Regions from separate parts of the Aestuariimicrobium sp. G57 genome, predicted to be linked through region 3. Evidence: predicted binding sites of a transcription regulator. Region 3 holds the regulator's gene; each other region holds the start of a gene.
What was found. Region 3 encodes LexA, which represses DNA repair genes until DNA is damaged. Its sites were predicted from a motif close to TCGAACANNTGTTCGA; they were not measured.
Positions count from the first base shown of each region.

Region 1: ACQCX5_RS01820 (DUF222 domain-containing protein) is a predicted target of LexA. The motif match lies at 2,598-2,613, and genes of this name have one in related genera.
Region 2: ACQCX5_RS08610 (DUF222 domain-containing protein) is a predicted target of LexA. The motif match lies at 2,175-2,190, and genes of this name have one in related genera.

Region 1 covers NZ_JBNINW010000001.1:378,805-383,771, reverse strand. The annotation lists gene ACQCX5_RS01830 (DUF948 domain-containing protein) at 1-336, shown strand, start outside; gene ACQCX5_RS01825 (hypothetical protein) at 338-565, shown strand; gene ACQCX5_RS01820 (DUF222 domain-containing protein) at 1,050-2,390, opposite strand; gene alaS (alanine--tRNA ligase) at 2,803-4,967, shown strand, end outside.
Region 2 covers NZ_JBNINW010000003.1:326,786-331,752, forward strand. The annotation lists gene ACQCX5_RS08600 (hypothetical protein) at 1-522, opposite strand, end outside; gene ACQCX5_RS08605 (hypothetical protein) at 670-819, opposite strand; gene ACQCX5_RS08610 (DUF222 domain-containing protein) at 1,206-2,135, opposite strand; gene ACQCX5_RS08615 (DUF4352 domain-containing protein) at 2,369-3,199, shown strand; gene ACQCX5_RS08620 (DedA family protein) at 3,228-4,031, opposite strand; gene ACQCX5_RS08625 (glycoside hydrolase family 3 protein) at 4,294-4,967, shown strand, end outside.
Region 3 covers NZ_JBNINW010000001.1:79,874-84,840, forward strand. The annotation lists gene hflX (GTPase HflX) at 1-616, shown strand, start outside; gene ACQCX5_RS00390 (ATP-dependent DNA helicase) at 752-2,704, shown strand; gene lexA (transcriptional repressor LexA) at 2,718-3,566, opposite strand; gene ACQCX5_RS00400 (hypothetical protein) at 4,054-4,254, shown strand; gene ACQCX5_RS00405 (RDD family protein) at 4,359-4,967, opposite strand, start outside.

The sequences.
Region 1 (4,967 bases), 300 kb from region 3:
TTCCTGGCCGTCCCCCTGCTGAAGCTGGGGCGCGTCCTCGAGGAGACCCGGCTGCTGGTGCGCGACATCGGCCACAACTCGGTGCCGATCCTGGTCGAACTGCGCGGCACGGTGACCGAGGCCAACAACGAGATCGCCAAGCTGGCCGTCGTCACCGAGGACGTCGCGAAGGTGTCGGCCAACGCCACCGTCGTCGCTGAGCAGGCCTCGCAGATGAGCCAGCTGTTCGCTGCCACTCTCGGCGGCCCCCTGGTCAAGACCGCGGCGTTCAGCTACGGCGTGCGCAATGCCATCAAGGGCCGCTCGGCCGCCAAGCCCGCGAAGCGGGTGAAGTGACATGGGACGCTTCGTGTTCTTCGCCCTGGGAGTGGGCGTGACCGTGTTCGTGGTCGTGAAGGGGCGCGAGCTCGCCAAGAAGGCGACGCCGCAGCACCTGCAGGATTCGGCGTCGCAGAGGTTCAGCGAGCTCATCGACCAGGTGGGGGAGTTCATCACCACCGTGCAGCACTCGATGACCGAGCGCGAGGACGAACTGCGCACCGAGCTGGGCATGGAAAAGAAGTAGTTCCCACTCGTTGGTCGGAGGCTGTCACCTCCCGCGACAAGGATGCGTGGCACTGGCGCATGATGATCGCCCAGCCGGCGTGGGTGACGGATGCGCGCAGGAGCCCAGTGCCATGCATCGCCATCACGAGGTCTACCTGTCCGATACCCGGCGCACTGACCCGGCGAAGTTGCGGACGATCCTGCGCCAGCCGGTGGAACCCTTGGGGTAGGGCTCAGGGTCGGGTCGTCCGGGGGTGTGAGCGGGTGACCCGGGGTGGGGACCGCTGGTGGATGTGCTGGTCAGCCCACATTTCGCATGCTTGATGCATGTTCATTCAGATTCTTGCTCCAGCCCTCATCATCGTCTCGATCGCGCTCGTCGTGGCCATGGCCGCGATGCCGGCGTGGTGGGAGTTGTCGGGGACGTGAGCTGAATGAACTGAACCCGCGCGCGGGCATGCCGGTGGCCCGCCGGGGTGCGGCGGGTGCGGCGGGGGTGGGTGTCAGGCGGCGGCCAGGATCTGTCCGGTGGGGTCCTGGATGAGCCAGGTGTGGCTGGGTGTGACGAGGTAGCCGAAGCCGAGTGGTGATTTCCAGAGGTAGGTGCCGGGTGAGGGCTGGGACAGGCGCCAGCCGCCGTGGGTTTTGGCGCGGTGGACTTTGCGGGAGAGTGGGGCGAGGTTGTCGGGCCTGGTCATCGGTTGCTCCCCGCACATTGTGGGTCGCCAGGGGATGGTGTGGTCGAGGTCGAGCCCGCGGGATGGTTTCTTGGAGTAGGGGAAGGCTTCGTGGGGGTTGCGCAGGGTGATCCATTCCCGCATCCGGGCCGGCACGTGGTAGGCGTCGGTCGGTGCGAGCTCTTCCGGGTTCAGCACGGGCCGGACGCTGATGCGGGTGTTCCCGGTGAGGTGTTTCACCCACCCCGCCAACAAGGACCCGGCCTTCTCGACCTTCACCAGCCCTTCACCGCTGCGCAGGGTGGTGTCGGTCAGATGCACGACCAGTTCCGTGCGGGGCAGCAATGCGTCGGGGTCAACAGTGACCGCACCGCAGGTGTGCCCCCGCTGGCCCTGCGCAGGGCAGCGGGCATCGAAACCCTCGTCCTCGCCGGGCAGCTCATCGGTGAGCGCGGCCTGCAGCAGCTGCAACGCCCGCGCCGGTGAGGCCAACAGCCCCAACGCCTGGGCGCGGCGGACCTGCTGCGACTCGCGGTTGCCGCCGTGGGCGAGGATTTCGGCGAGCCGGTTCAGTTGCGCGTCGAGGAAGATCGCATCCGCAGTATCAATCGTGGCGGACACGTCGGCGACCCCGGCCCCGGAGCCGTCGACGCCGCGGGTGTTGATCTCCACCCTGCGCCTGGCCAACGCGGGGTCGATGGGTTCGGCATCAGGGTCGTGGAGCAGTTCTTTCACGCAGGCTTTGATGAACTCCAGTACCCGGCCGAACGCCATGGTGTTGAGCCAGTGGGGCAGGTCCCGGTCCAGCTCGATCGCCTGCTCGTACGACAGTTCCCAGGTGGCGCTGGCGAGTTCGGTGGCCTGCCAGACCCGCAGCCGGCCGTCCATCAGCACGCCCCACGTGTTCGGCAACCGGTGCCTGACCGCCAACGCGTGCGCGATGTGGATGCGGACCGCTTCTTCGGACTGCCGCAGCGCCGCCGCCAACTCGAGGGTGCAGAACTCCGCCACCCCCGGGGTGCCGTCGCCGCCCCACTGCACCAACCGCTCGGTACCGGCCAGCACCGGGCTCTCTTCGGGCACGAACCGGTATTGGTCGGCGAACTCGGCATAGAGCCGGAACTCCTCGGCCTCCGCCCGGCATTTGGCGAGGAACGCATCATTCAAGGCGACCAGCTTCGCCCGTGCCCCGTCAGCGCTGATCTCGCTCTTCGCGAACCGCTGCTCGGAGGGTCGCCGGTCGATCGGCGGCCTCGGTTTCGATCTTGGTCTTGCGGGTCTGAATCGGTCTTCTACTACGGCGCTGGATCCCATCCGGACCACCTCGCCCCTTCATCTCGACTGGACAGAAACACCACCCGACACCACCTCGTGTCGAACTGTTGTTCTATTCTCTCAAGCCCGGGCCCCCCACACAACCCCCGCGCAAGATCTGTGGACAACTATTTCCGGCCTGGTGCCCGTGCAGGAACCCCGCCCTCAGCGGAACACACGTGTCCCACGACAGCCATACGTCTAAGCTTGTCCGAGGCCAGCGCCCGCCGGCGCCGGTCGACCGCACGCAACCCAGAGGATCACCATGAAGGCCGCCGACGTCGGACGTCGCTTCCTGGACTACTTCGCGTCCAAGGACCACACGATCGTGCCCAGCACGTCGCTGTTGTACAACGACCCCACCCTGCTGTTCGTCAACGCAGGCATGGTGCCGTTCAAGGCCTACTACACCGGTGAAGAGGCAGCCCCGTTCAAGCGGGCTGCCAGCGTGCAGAAGTGCGTGCGCACCCTCGACATCGACGAGGTGGGCAAGACCACCCGCCACGGCACGTTCTTCCAGATGAATGGCAACTTCGCGTTCGGTGACTACTTCAAGGCCGAGGCGATCGAGTACGCCTGGGAGCTGATCACCACCGAGCAGCACAACGGCGGCTACGGCTTCGATCCCGACAAGATCTGGGTGACCGCGCTGTACGGCGACCAGGAGACCATCGACCTGTGGCAGAAGGTCGGCGTGCCGCGCGAGCACATCCAGGAACGCGGTCTCAAGGACAACTACTGGAACATGGGCATCCCCGGCCCCGGTGGTCCATGCTCCGAGATCTACGTCGACCGCGGCCCCCAGTACGGCGCCGACGGCGGCCCCGAGGCCGACGAGGACCGCTTCCTCGAAATCTGGAACCTCGTCTTCCAGACCGAGGAACTGTCCGCAGTGCGCGCGAAGGACGACTTCGACGTGCTGCGCCCGCTGCCGGCGAAGAACATCGACACGGGCATGGGCCTCGAACGCGTCGCCTACCTGCTGCAGGGCGTCAACAACATGTACGAGACCGACCAGGTCTTCCCCGTCATCGCACGGGCGAGTGAGCTGGCCGGCAAGAAGTACGGCGCCGACGAGACCGACGACGTGCGCCTGCGCGTGGTCGGCGACCACGTGCGCAGCTCGTTGATGCTGATGACGGACGGCGTGAACCCCGGCAACGAGGCGCGTGGCTACGTGTTGCGGCGCCTGCTGCGCCGCAGCATCCGCGCCATGCGGTTGCTCAGCGTGCATGACCCGGTGATTGGCGAACTGCTCACCATCAGCAAGAACCTGATGCACGAGTCCTACCCCGACATCGACACGCAGTGGGACCGCGTGCTCTCGGCGGCCACCGCCGAGGAGGAGACCTTCCGCCGTACCCTGACCCAGGGCAGCCAGCTGTTCGACACCGCGGTCAGTCAGGTGCGCGCCCAGCACTCCTCGACCCTCAGTGGTGAGCAGGCGTTCCAGCTGCACGACACCTATGGCTTCCCGATCGACCTCACCCTCGAGATGGCCGAGGAACAGGGCCTCAAGGTGGACCGCGAAAAGTTCGTCGAGCTCATGAACGAGCAGCGCGCCCGTGCGAAGGCCGATGCCAAGGCGAAGAAGACCGGCGGTGCGAGCACCGAGGTCTTCCGTTCGCTGCGTGACAAGGGCGAGACCCCGTTCCTGGGCTACACCGAGCTGACCGTGCCCACCCGGGTGCGTGGCATCATCCACGACGGCCAGTTGGTCGACCATGCCCCCGCGGGCTCGGTCGTCGAGGTCGTGCTCGAAGAGACGCCGTTCTATGCCGAGGCCGGTGGCCAGGACGCCGACCTGGGTGTGCTGCGCGCGCATGGCTTCGAGCTCGATGTCATCGATGTGCAGCGCCCTGTGCCCGGTCTTGTCGTCCACTCGGTCGAGGCGACCGGCGACCTGGTGGTCGGGGACGAGGTCGTGGCCGCAGTCGACGGCGCCCACCGCATCGGCTCATGCCAGGCGCACACCGCGACCCACATCATCCACGCGGCGCTGCGCGAACTGGTCGGCAAGAACGCCACCCAGGCCGGTTCGTACAACAAGCCCGGTTACCTGCGCTTCGACTTCTCGGCCCAGCAGGGCCTTTCCGAGGCCCTCAAGCAAGAGATCGAGGAACGCGCGAACAACGCGATCCGCGACAACTTCGAGGTCACCGACACCCAGATGAAGCTCGAAGAGGCCAAGGCGATGGGAGCCATGGCGATGTTCGGCGAGAAGTACCCGCCGATCGTGCGCATGGTCGAACTGGCGGGGGAGTGGAGTCGGGAACTGTGCGGCGGCACCCACGTCGGGCGCACCAGCGAGATCGGCATGCTGACCCTGCTCGGTGAGCAGTCGATCGGTTCGGGCACGCGCCGTGTCGAGGCGCTGGTCAGCACCGATGCGTTCACCCACCTGGCGGGCGAGCGGGCGCTGGTCAGCGG
Region 2 (4,967 bases), on a different contig from region 3:
CTCACAGAACTCGACGGAGATCAGCGCCGCACCGTTCAGGGTCGGGGGTTGAGACTTCACGAGCACAAAGGTCACCCGATCGGCGTTCTCGTACGTCGCACCTGCTTGATGCTGGTCTTGCAGGATCTGTTCGACAAAGCCCGCGGCGTTGCCCGTGAGGTACTTCTTGAGTGGATCGGGCAGTGGTCCGGCGACGCCGCCCTTGGCCTCGTAGGAGTACCGCAGCTTCATGTACTCCCGGAACACCCGGTCGGCCTCAGCAGTCAGCGCCGCGGTCTGTTCGGGGGTGGTCGGCTTCACCGACACCACCCACGTCGGCGTCGGGGTCGGGGTGGTGGCAGCCGAGCTGCTTGGCGCGGTCGGTGTGCGGCTGGGGCTGCTGCGGGTCGTCTGCAGGATCGGCGAGACCGTCGGCATCGGCGAGGTGCTGCCGCCGCTGGGTTGGCACCCCGCGAGCAGCACAGCACCGGCAACAACGATGCCGAGGGGGACGAGGGGGGCGCGGCGCAGGCGTCTGGACACGGCGCCATCATCACCCACCCAAGGGCCACCCGAAAGCCCGATTCCACGATCTGTGGACAACTACCCTGCCTGGACCGCCCCGGGGCATGCCGATGGCCCGCCAGCACCCATGCTGGCGGGTCACGACAAGAACCAGGGCCCTGCTGGTCAGGCGATCTGGGGTACTGCAGCGGTGCCGTGTTTCGGCAGGATCCGGCCGGTCGGGTCAGTGATCATCCAGGACTGGCTCGGGGTGACCAGGTAGCCGAACCCCAACGGCGAGGTCCACAAGAACACCCCCGACGCGGGCTGGGTCAACCGCCACCCGCCATGGGTTTTCGCCCGATTCACCCGCCGCGACAACGGCCCCAAATTGTCGGTCCTGGTCAACGGCTGCCCCACCACACCCTCACCGGCACCGACCGGGGAACCCTGCTGGTCGACCTACGCCCGCCTCGACGACTCCCACGGCCTCGTATGGTCCAGGTCCAACCCGAAACTCACCCGCTTCGCGAACGGGAACACCTCAACCGGGCTCCGCAAGCCCACCACCCGCCGCATGCTCGCCGGAACCTCGTACGAATCCACCGGTGCCACCCCATCCGGGTCCAACACCGGACGCACCACCACCCGCGCATGCCCCACCAGGTCCTTCACCCACCCCGCCAACAACGGACCCGCCACCAACCGCCCCGGCCCCGACGTCACACACCGCGCCAACCCTCACCCGACGCCAACGTCGCATCAGTGAGATGGACGACCAGGTCAACCTTCGGCAACAACCGGTCCGGGTCCACCGCCACCTGCCCACACACATGCCCCCGCTGCCCGCGCGCCGGGCACTCGGGGTCAAGACCCTCCGGCAACTCCTCGGTCAGGGAGGCCTGCAACAACTGCAACGCCCGCGCCGGCGAGGCCAACACCCCCAACGCCACCGCCCGCCGCACCTCCAGACTCTCGGCACTCCCACCCTCGCGCAGGATCCCCGCAATCCGCGACAACTGCGCATTCAGGAACACCGCATCACCCGCATCCAGGAACCCCACCACATCAGTGATGCCGTCCCCCGACTGGCCGAACTCCACCCGACGCCCCCGACGCGCAGCCCCACGCCCCTGCTGCGCAGCCCCGGGGTCCAGCTCCATCACCCGCGCCCGCAGCCCCTTCTCCAACCGCGACCACGGCATCGACCCCACCAACGCCGACAACTCCTCATCCACCCGGGCACACACCGCCCGCGACAGCTGGTGGGTGATCGACGCCGCCGCCCGGCCCTGCCACACCCGCAACCGACCCGCCATCACCAACTCATACGTCCGCGGCAACCGGTAACGCAGATCAAGCGCCGACGCCTTCGTCGCCCGCACATAATCCGTGGTCAACCCCAGCACCGGCGCCACCTCAACCACACAGAACTCCCCCACCAGCGGTACCCCCTCACCACCCAACGCCTCCAGACGCTCCCCAGCCAGCACCGACCCCGACCCACCACCGGGCACCACGAAATACAACCCCGCCACCTCAGTCATCAACCGGAACGACTCCGCCTCAGCCCTCCACTGCGCCACATGAGCCTCACGCAAACCAACCACCATCGCCCGCTTCACCGACTCGTCGACATCTTCACGCTCCACAACCAACCCCCACCCCAACCACGTCGAAACACCGCTGATTCGAACTCGTGTTCCACTCATAGACGCCCATCGAGCCCCACAAAAGCCCCACGACGAAGCTGTGCAGAACTTTTTGTCAGACCCCCTCCCTACCTTGAAATCACGGACGCAGCAGGGTCGACTTCCGGCCTTCCAGAAGGCCAGGAGCCAGCTGTCGCCCGCGATCCACTCCGGTTCCAGCAAAGGAAATCCCGATGGCCAACAATGGCGCTCCCACGCCGCCCCAGGGCGGCAACCAGTTCCCCATGTCGCCCCAGAGCGGCACCCCCTTCCCGGGCCAGCCCGGTCAGCAGTTCCGCCCCCAGCCGGGTCAGCAGTACGGCCCCCAGCCCGGCCAGCAGCAGCCCGGTCAGCAGTACCCCCAGCAGCCGCAGTTCCTGCAGGCGGCGCCCCAGCCGCCCAAGAAGAAGTCCCGCAAGGGCCTGGCCATCGTCGGCGGCATCGTGGCGGTCCTCGTGCTGTGGGGCATGATCAGCGGCGGCGGGGACGACGCCAGCACGGCCGCCCCCGCTTCGACCGCCGCGTCGACGGCCGAGACCAAGGCAGCCGAGACCAAGGCAGCCGAAACCAAGGCAGCCGAAACCAAGCCCGCCGAAACCAAGGCAGCCGAAACCAAGCCCGCCGAAACCAAGCCCGCCGAGAACAAGCTCGGTGTTGCCGTTACGTCGGGAGACCTGCAGTACACACTGTCCAACTTCAAGTGCGGCGTGACGGTCACCGACCTCACCGGCACCCTCAAGCCCCAGGGCAAGTTCTGTGTGGTCGACGTCGTCGTCAAGAATGTCGGCAAGAAGGCCACGTGGTTCACCGACGACGACATCAAGCTGCTCGACGGCAGCGACGTCGAATACTCCCCTTCGGATGACATCCTGTTCGTCGACGGCGCCATTGCCTTCGAAGAGATCAACCCGGGCAACACCATCAAGGGCAAGGTGTGGTTCGACATCCCGACTGATGCGAAGCCGGTTCAGGCCCAGGTCAAGGGCGGCCTGTTCGACAAGGGCCAGAAGATCTCGCTGGCCTGAGCGCTGCACCCCAGGCGTCGGTGGCCCCTCAGGCCACCGGCGCCTGTGGCCTCTTCTTCTGGCCGAACATCACCGTGCCCATGACGAAGACCACCAGCGCGATCGCCACGTAGTTGGCGTACTTGGCATACTCCTGCAGCAGTTTCACCGCCGGCTCACCGATCATCCAGCCCAGCCCGATGTAGAAGAGCAACCAGGTCGTGCTGGCCAGGAAATCGAGCACGACGAAGCGCTTGAGGCTCATCTTCGAGGCGCCGAACATCACGAAGATCACCTGCATCAGCGGCAGGGGGATCGGCACATAGGCGATGAACATGCCCAGCCAGCCCAATTTCTGGGCCCAGCGTTCTGCTCGTCCATAGCTCTTGGCGGCACGCTCGGACCGACCGGCCCAGACCTCGATCATGCCGCGGCCCCAGAGCTTGCCCGCCCACCAGAACACCCAGTCAAACTTGATCGACATGATGGTGCCGGCCAACAGGTACCAAACCCAGTGCGGCGCCAGACCCTGCGACGCCAGGGCCCCCACGGCTGCGGCGCCGCTGCGCGACCCCGTGATGCCGAGCAGCAGTTGCGGGTTGAGCCCCAGCAGCCACCCGCGCAGGGGCAGCATGGCCAGCCCGAACAAGCCCATGAAGGCGATCCAGCCCATGCACCAGTAGTCCTCACGGCCGGGCTTCTGCTTCCAGGGCATGCCCTCTTCCTCCCACCACTCCTTCTGTCGCGGTGCCGCGACGGACGAGGCAGGCACAGACGCATCAGAGGCGGAGGCATCGGCGCGAGGGGGCTCGGCGCGGGGGGTGGGATCCGACCCGCTGGAGTCGTGCTGCATGCACACGAGGGTACCCGGGGCAGCGCATCCCACGGAACTGCGCACGCACCGCGTGCGATCGCTCACCGACCCTGAACAACTGCTGAGAGCGCTCAAGGTGCAGTGATTCCTGCCCCCACTACCAAACACATCGTTACAAAACAAGTATCAGAGAAAAGGATTTCGCTCAATCCGTGCACACCCTGCACCTCCACGCCTAGCCTCACGACACCGCATCAACTGGGGGTCGACGTCGACCCCCCGGCAATCGAAATGAGGCATCGTGGCTTTCCTCGATTCATCCCTCAGCCGCCGCATCTTCCTGGCCGCCACGGCCGGGGTGGCTGGCGCAGCAGCCTGCTCGAACTACGCGAGCGCATCGCCCAAGAAGAACGAAACCCCCTGGGTCAAGTCCGCCATCGGACGCATGACCGAGGACCAGAAGATCGGCCAGCTCTTCATCCAGGAGGTCTACGGCTCGACCGCTGACGGCCCCGACAGGCGCAACCTGCCGCAGTACGGCTACGAGAAGCCCTCGGACGTCGTCTCGAAGCTGCACCTGGGCGGCGTCATCTACTTCGCCTGGACCGACTCCTACGGCCCCACCGGCACCACCATGGACCCCGTCCAGGTGGCCAAACTCAGCAACGGGCTGCAGCGCGCGGCGATCACTGCGTCCGGCAAGTCCGAAGTCCCCCTGCAGATCGCCACCGACCAGGAGATGGGTGTCGTCACCCGCTTCGGAGCACCCGCCACCCAGTTCCCCGGCTCGATGGCCCTCGGTGCCGGTCGTAGCGTCGCCGACGCCAAGCAGGCGGCCGACATCACCGGCAAAGAGCTGCGTGCTGTCGGCATCAATGTGAACTTCGCCCCCGATTCCGATGTCAACGTCAACCCGTTGAACCCGGTGATCGGCGTGCGGTCGTTCTCGTCCAACCCCGAACTGGTCGCGGCGAT
Region 3 (4,967 bases):
GCTCACGAGTGCTGGCGTACTGGTCGAGAACGCCCTGTTCGCCACCCTCGACCCGACGACGCGGCGCACCGAGACCCGTGACGGGCGCGTGTTCACCCTCACCGACACGGTTGGGTTCATCCGGCACCTGCCGCATGACCTGGTCGAGGCGTTTGCGTCGACCCTCGAGGAATCGGTGCAGGCGGACCTGCTGTTGCACGTGGTCGATGGTTCCGACCCCGATCCCGTCGGTCAGGTCAACGCCGTGCGCCAGGTGTTGAGCGACATCGGGGCTGCAGATCGTCCCGAACAATTGGTCATCAACAAGATCGACGCCGCCGACCCCACGCAACTCACGATGCTTCGCGCGCAGTTCCCGGACGCGATCTTCGTCTCGGCGCGCACTGGCTCGGGCATTCGCCAATTGCGTGAGGTCACCGAGGACCGCCTGCCGCTGCCCGAGGTCGAAGTGCACGCGCTCGTGCCGTGGACGCGTGGCGACCTGGTCGACAAGGCACATCGGCTGGGCAGCCTCGTCTCGCAGGAGCACACGGGCGAGGGCACCCTGTTGGTGGCCCACGTGCATCCAGAACTCGCCGCAGAGTTCAGCGAGTTCCTGGTGGAGCCTGCTGGCTGAAGTGCCGCGGACCCTGTGGATAACTGACTGCTGTTCGTGGGCGACCACTACAGTGGCCGGGTGCCCACCCATCAGGATGTTCTTGCCGCTGCCGTTGCCGACCTCGGCGGCGCGCCCCGCCCCGGCCAGCAGCAGATGGCTGATGCCATCGCGGCGACGCTGTCAACAGGCACGCACAGCCTGGTGCAGGCCGGCACGGGCACGGGCAAATCGCTGGGATATCTGACGCCCGCGCTGACCCACCTGGCAGAGGGTGGCGCACCCATTGTGATTGCCACCGCCACGCTTGCCCTGCAGGCACAGCTGGCCACCAAGGACATCCCGGCCGCGCTCGATGCCGTCGAAGAGGTCACGGGGTTCAGGCCCACCGCAGCGATCCTGAAGGGCCGCACGAACTATGCCTGCCTCTATCGCACCCGCGAAGGCCTGGGCGAAGAGCAAGAGGCCCTGCTGGGCGGCACCGAACTGGCCGCCGCGACGCGCAACGCCGACCGCGCCTCGGCTGTGGGCGCCGAAGTGGTCATGTTGCGCGAATGGGTCGAGACGCAGGTCAAGGACAAGCAGCTGGGCGACCGGGATGACGCGCCGAGCCACACCCCTGCGGCCTGGGCGCAGGTGTCCATCCCGGTGCGCGAGTGCCTGGGGGTGAACCGCTGCCCCTTCGGCAGCGAGTGCCTCGTCGAGTTGTCCCGCGAACGGGCCCGGGCGGCCGACCTCGTGGTGACCAACCATGCCCTGCTCGCCATAGATGCCATGCACGGCGGCACAGTGCTGCCCGAGCATGGGGCAGTGATCATTGACGAGGCCCACGACCTGGTCTCCCGGGTCACCGGTGCTGCCAGTGATGAGTTGAGCCCGCAGATCATCGAACGGGTGGCGCGGCGCGCACTCGGTTGGCTCACCGATGAGGCGGGCGTCGAACTGCTCGAGGCCGCCGAGGCGCTCGAGGACACCCTGGCGGCGGCTGAACTCGCCCGCATCACTGAGGATGGCCCGCTGGTGAGGGCATTTGCGCAGGTGCGTGACGCGGCGCGCAAGGCGACCAGTGAACTGACGGGCAAACAGGACCAGGGCCGGACCGTGCGCGGCGATGATGCCGAGAAGTCCCAGGCGGCAGCGGCCGTCAAGGAGATCTTCGACATCGCCGAACGGATGGCGGCGCTGAAGGGCACCGATGTGGTCTGGGTCTCTGAACGCGAGCGTGCTGGTCGATGGGCGCATGTGGCCCCCCTGTCGGTGGCGGGGCTCATGCGCGAGAAAGTGTTCGGCCAGACGCCCACGGTGCTGACGTCCGCGACGCTGACGGTGGGCGGCGAGTTCGAGAACGTCGCTGCGAGCGTGGGACTCAGTCGCAAGCAGCGGGTGGCCGACCCGGGTGTGGTGCTCGACGAGGAGGATGACGACGCGCCGTGGGCGTGGGCGGGCATCGATGTCGGTTCGCCGTTCGACTACCGCAAGCAGGGCATCCTGTATGTCGGTGCGGGGCTGCCGAACCCGCGTCGCGACGGGATGGCACCCGAACTGCTCGCAGAGATTGCGGAGCTCGTCTGGGCGGCGGGTGGTCGCACGCTCGGGCTGTTTGCCTCACAGCGAAATGCCACCGAAGCGGCCAAACATGTGCGTGCCCAACTGCCGAACATGACCATCCTGTGCCAGGGCGAGTCGCAGCTGAGCGACCTGACGAGCAGGTTCATCGCCGATCCCTCGGTGAGCCTGTTCGGCACGCTGTCGCTGTGGCAGGGGATCGACGTGCCCGGTGAGACGTGTGAACTCGTCATCATCGACAAGATCCCCTTTCCCCGCCCGGACGACCCGCTCATGCAGGCACGTCAGCAGGCCGTCACCGAGGCTGGCGGCAACGGCTTCATGTCGGTGGCTGCCGCCCATGCCGCGTTGCTGCTGGCCCAGGGCAGCGGGCGCCTCATCCGGCGCTCGACCGACCGTGGCGTCGTCGCGGTGCTCGACCCACGGCTGGTGACGGCCCGCTACGGCGGGTTCCTGCGCACGTCCCTGCCGGAATACTGGATGACCACCGATCGTGAGATGGCCGTGCAGGCGCTGCGTCGCCTGCAGCAGGCGCGCGACTGAGGCCGCGCGGCCCTCAGACCTTGCGCAGCACCGCGACGACCTTGCCCATGATCGAGGCGTAGTTGCCGTTGATGGGCTCGTAGTCCTTGTTGTGAGGCAGTAACCAGACCTGACCGTCTTTGCGCTTGAAGGTCTTCACCGTGGCCTCGTTGTCGAGCAGGGCCGCGACGATGTCCCCATTGACGGCAGTGTCCTGCTGGCGCACCACCACCCAGTCGCCGTCGCAGATGGCCGCGTCGATCATGGAATCACCCTTGACCTCGAGCATGAAGTGCACACCGTCGCCCACCAACTGGCGCGGCAGGGCGAACACGTCCTCGACCCGTTCTTCGGCGAGGATCGGCCCGCCGGCGGCGATTCGGCCGACCATGGGGACCGCCACACCGACTGGGTTCGCGTCGTTGACGCCGGTCTCGTCGACCTCTACCTCGGTGGGCTGCGTCTCGGCCTTTGCGGCGATCGGGTGGGGGCGGGGTGGCGCTGCGGTGAGGGCCAGGGACGGGGGGAGCTGCACCTCGAGCGCGCGGGGGCGTTTCGGGTCCCGACGCAGGAAGCCCTTGGTCTCAAGCGTTTTGAGCTGGTGCGAGACGCTGCTGGGGCTCGCGAGACCGACGGCCTCGCCCATCTCACGAATGCTCGGCGGGTAGCCGTGTGCGGCCACCGCATCGCGGATGACTTCGAGGATTCGGCGCTGTCGCGGCGTCAGGCCGTCGGCATCGGCCGGCCCATCGGGCAGGGAGGTGATGGTGCCGAGCTCTGCGGCGACCTCGGCATTGGTGGGTCGCCCCGGACCGCGGCGGGCGCGGCGAGGAGCCTGGGGGGCCGGGGCCTGAGCGCGTCGGGGGGATTCATCGGCAACCATGCACCCAGCTTACTGCCATCCATGACGTGATTCAAACACCTGTTCGAACTGGCGTGTCGCGGGCGACGCCGTGCCGACTTTGGGCTACGGGCGGCATGGGTGAGCGCGGCCGGGGACGTGCGCTGGAGATTTTGTCAGAGGCGGGTGATCAACTGTTCGTGCGTGGCGCTGGTGGTCGGCGAACGTGAGTCGAACGTTTGTTTGGAACAAGTGTTTGAATCGCGAGCCGTCAGCCGCTAGAGTCCATCTCGAACAGGTGTTCGAAGCTCGCAGCTGTTCCCCGAAGTTCCACACCCGTTGCGCAGGATGTGTGCACGGCCACCAGAGGAGAATCCACATGAGCGCTGTCACCCTCAACTCATCGGTCCGCGTCCAAGATGGACGTCGCCCGCGCGCGCGGGCCACCCGCCAACCGCTACCTGTGCAGCCTGTTGCACCGGCGCGGCAGCGTCGCGATGCGGGTCGGCCCCATGGGGCCGCATGCACTGTGTCTTCGGCGCTCGCCCCGGCACGGGGTGCGCGACGGTCGAGCAACCCCGGCCTGGGTGATCGGGCATTGCTGGCGATCATGGTGGCATTCGCGTTGGTCTTCGTGGTGGGCGTGGTGGTGGTCGTCCAGGGCTTGTGGACAGTCAGCGCACCCGATGGCGCTGCTGGCGATGACGTGGCTGTCGTTGCGTCGCGCTGAGCAGGCACTGAGCAGGCACAGCCGAATGTGAACAGGGCCCCAGCCGAATGGCTGGGGCCCTGTGCGCAAGGTGGCCCTCGAGGAGGTGGACCGTGCTCAGCTCATCACTGCTGGGCGACGTTGACCGGACCAGTCTGGCTGACGTCGATCACGTAGGTCTTCATGATCTTGTCGGCGATCGTCTGGCGCTTCGAATCCCACAGCGGGAAGAGCCAACCGATGAGGCAGATGAACGAGTCAACATAGTGCAGCAGGTAACGGATGAAGCTCTTGGCCAGACCGATCGGACGACCGTCCTCGCCGACCAACTGGGTCTTGGCGATCTTGCGGCCCCAGCTCTGGCCGGTGTGCTGGCTGACGAAGGCAAGGGCAAGGTACAGCAGCAGGCTGAAGATGATGTTCGGCCAGTTGTTGGTCTGGGTGACGCTCACCCCACCGCTGGTCGAGGTGACTTCGGGGGCGAAGATCAGGCTCAGGATGATGCCGGCGATGAAGCCGGGCAGCACGAAGTCGAGCAAGCCACCGAGGGCGCGCTTGCCCCAGTCTGCGAGCGGAATGCCCAGCATCGGATGCACCTTGGCGCCCGGAGCAGCCTGGACGCCATAGCCGGGTGTGGCACCGTAGCCGGGGGCTGCACCGTAGGGCTGCTGCGCGGCTCCCTGGTCCCAACCAGCGGCCTGCTGCTGGTTCCACTGGTCGGCGCCGGGATGCTG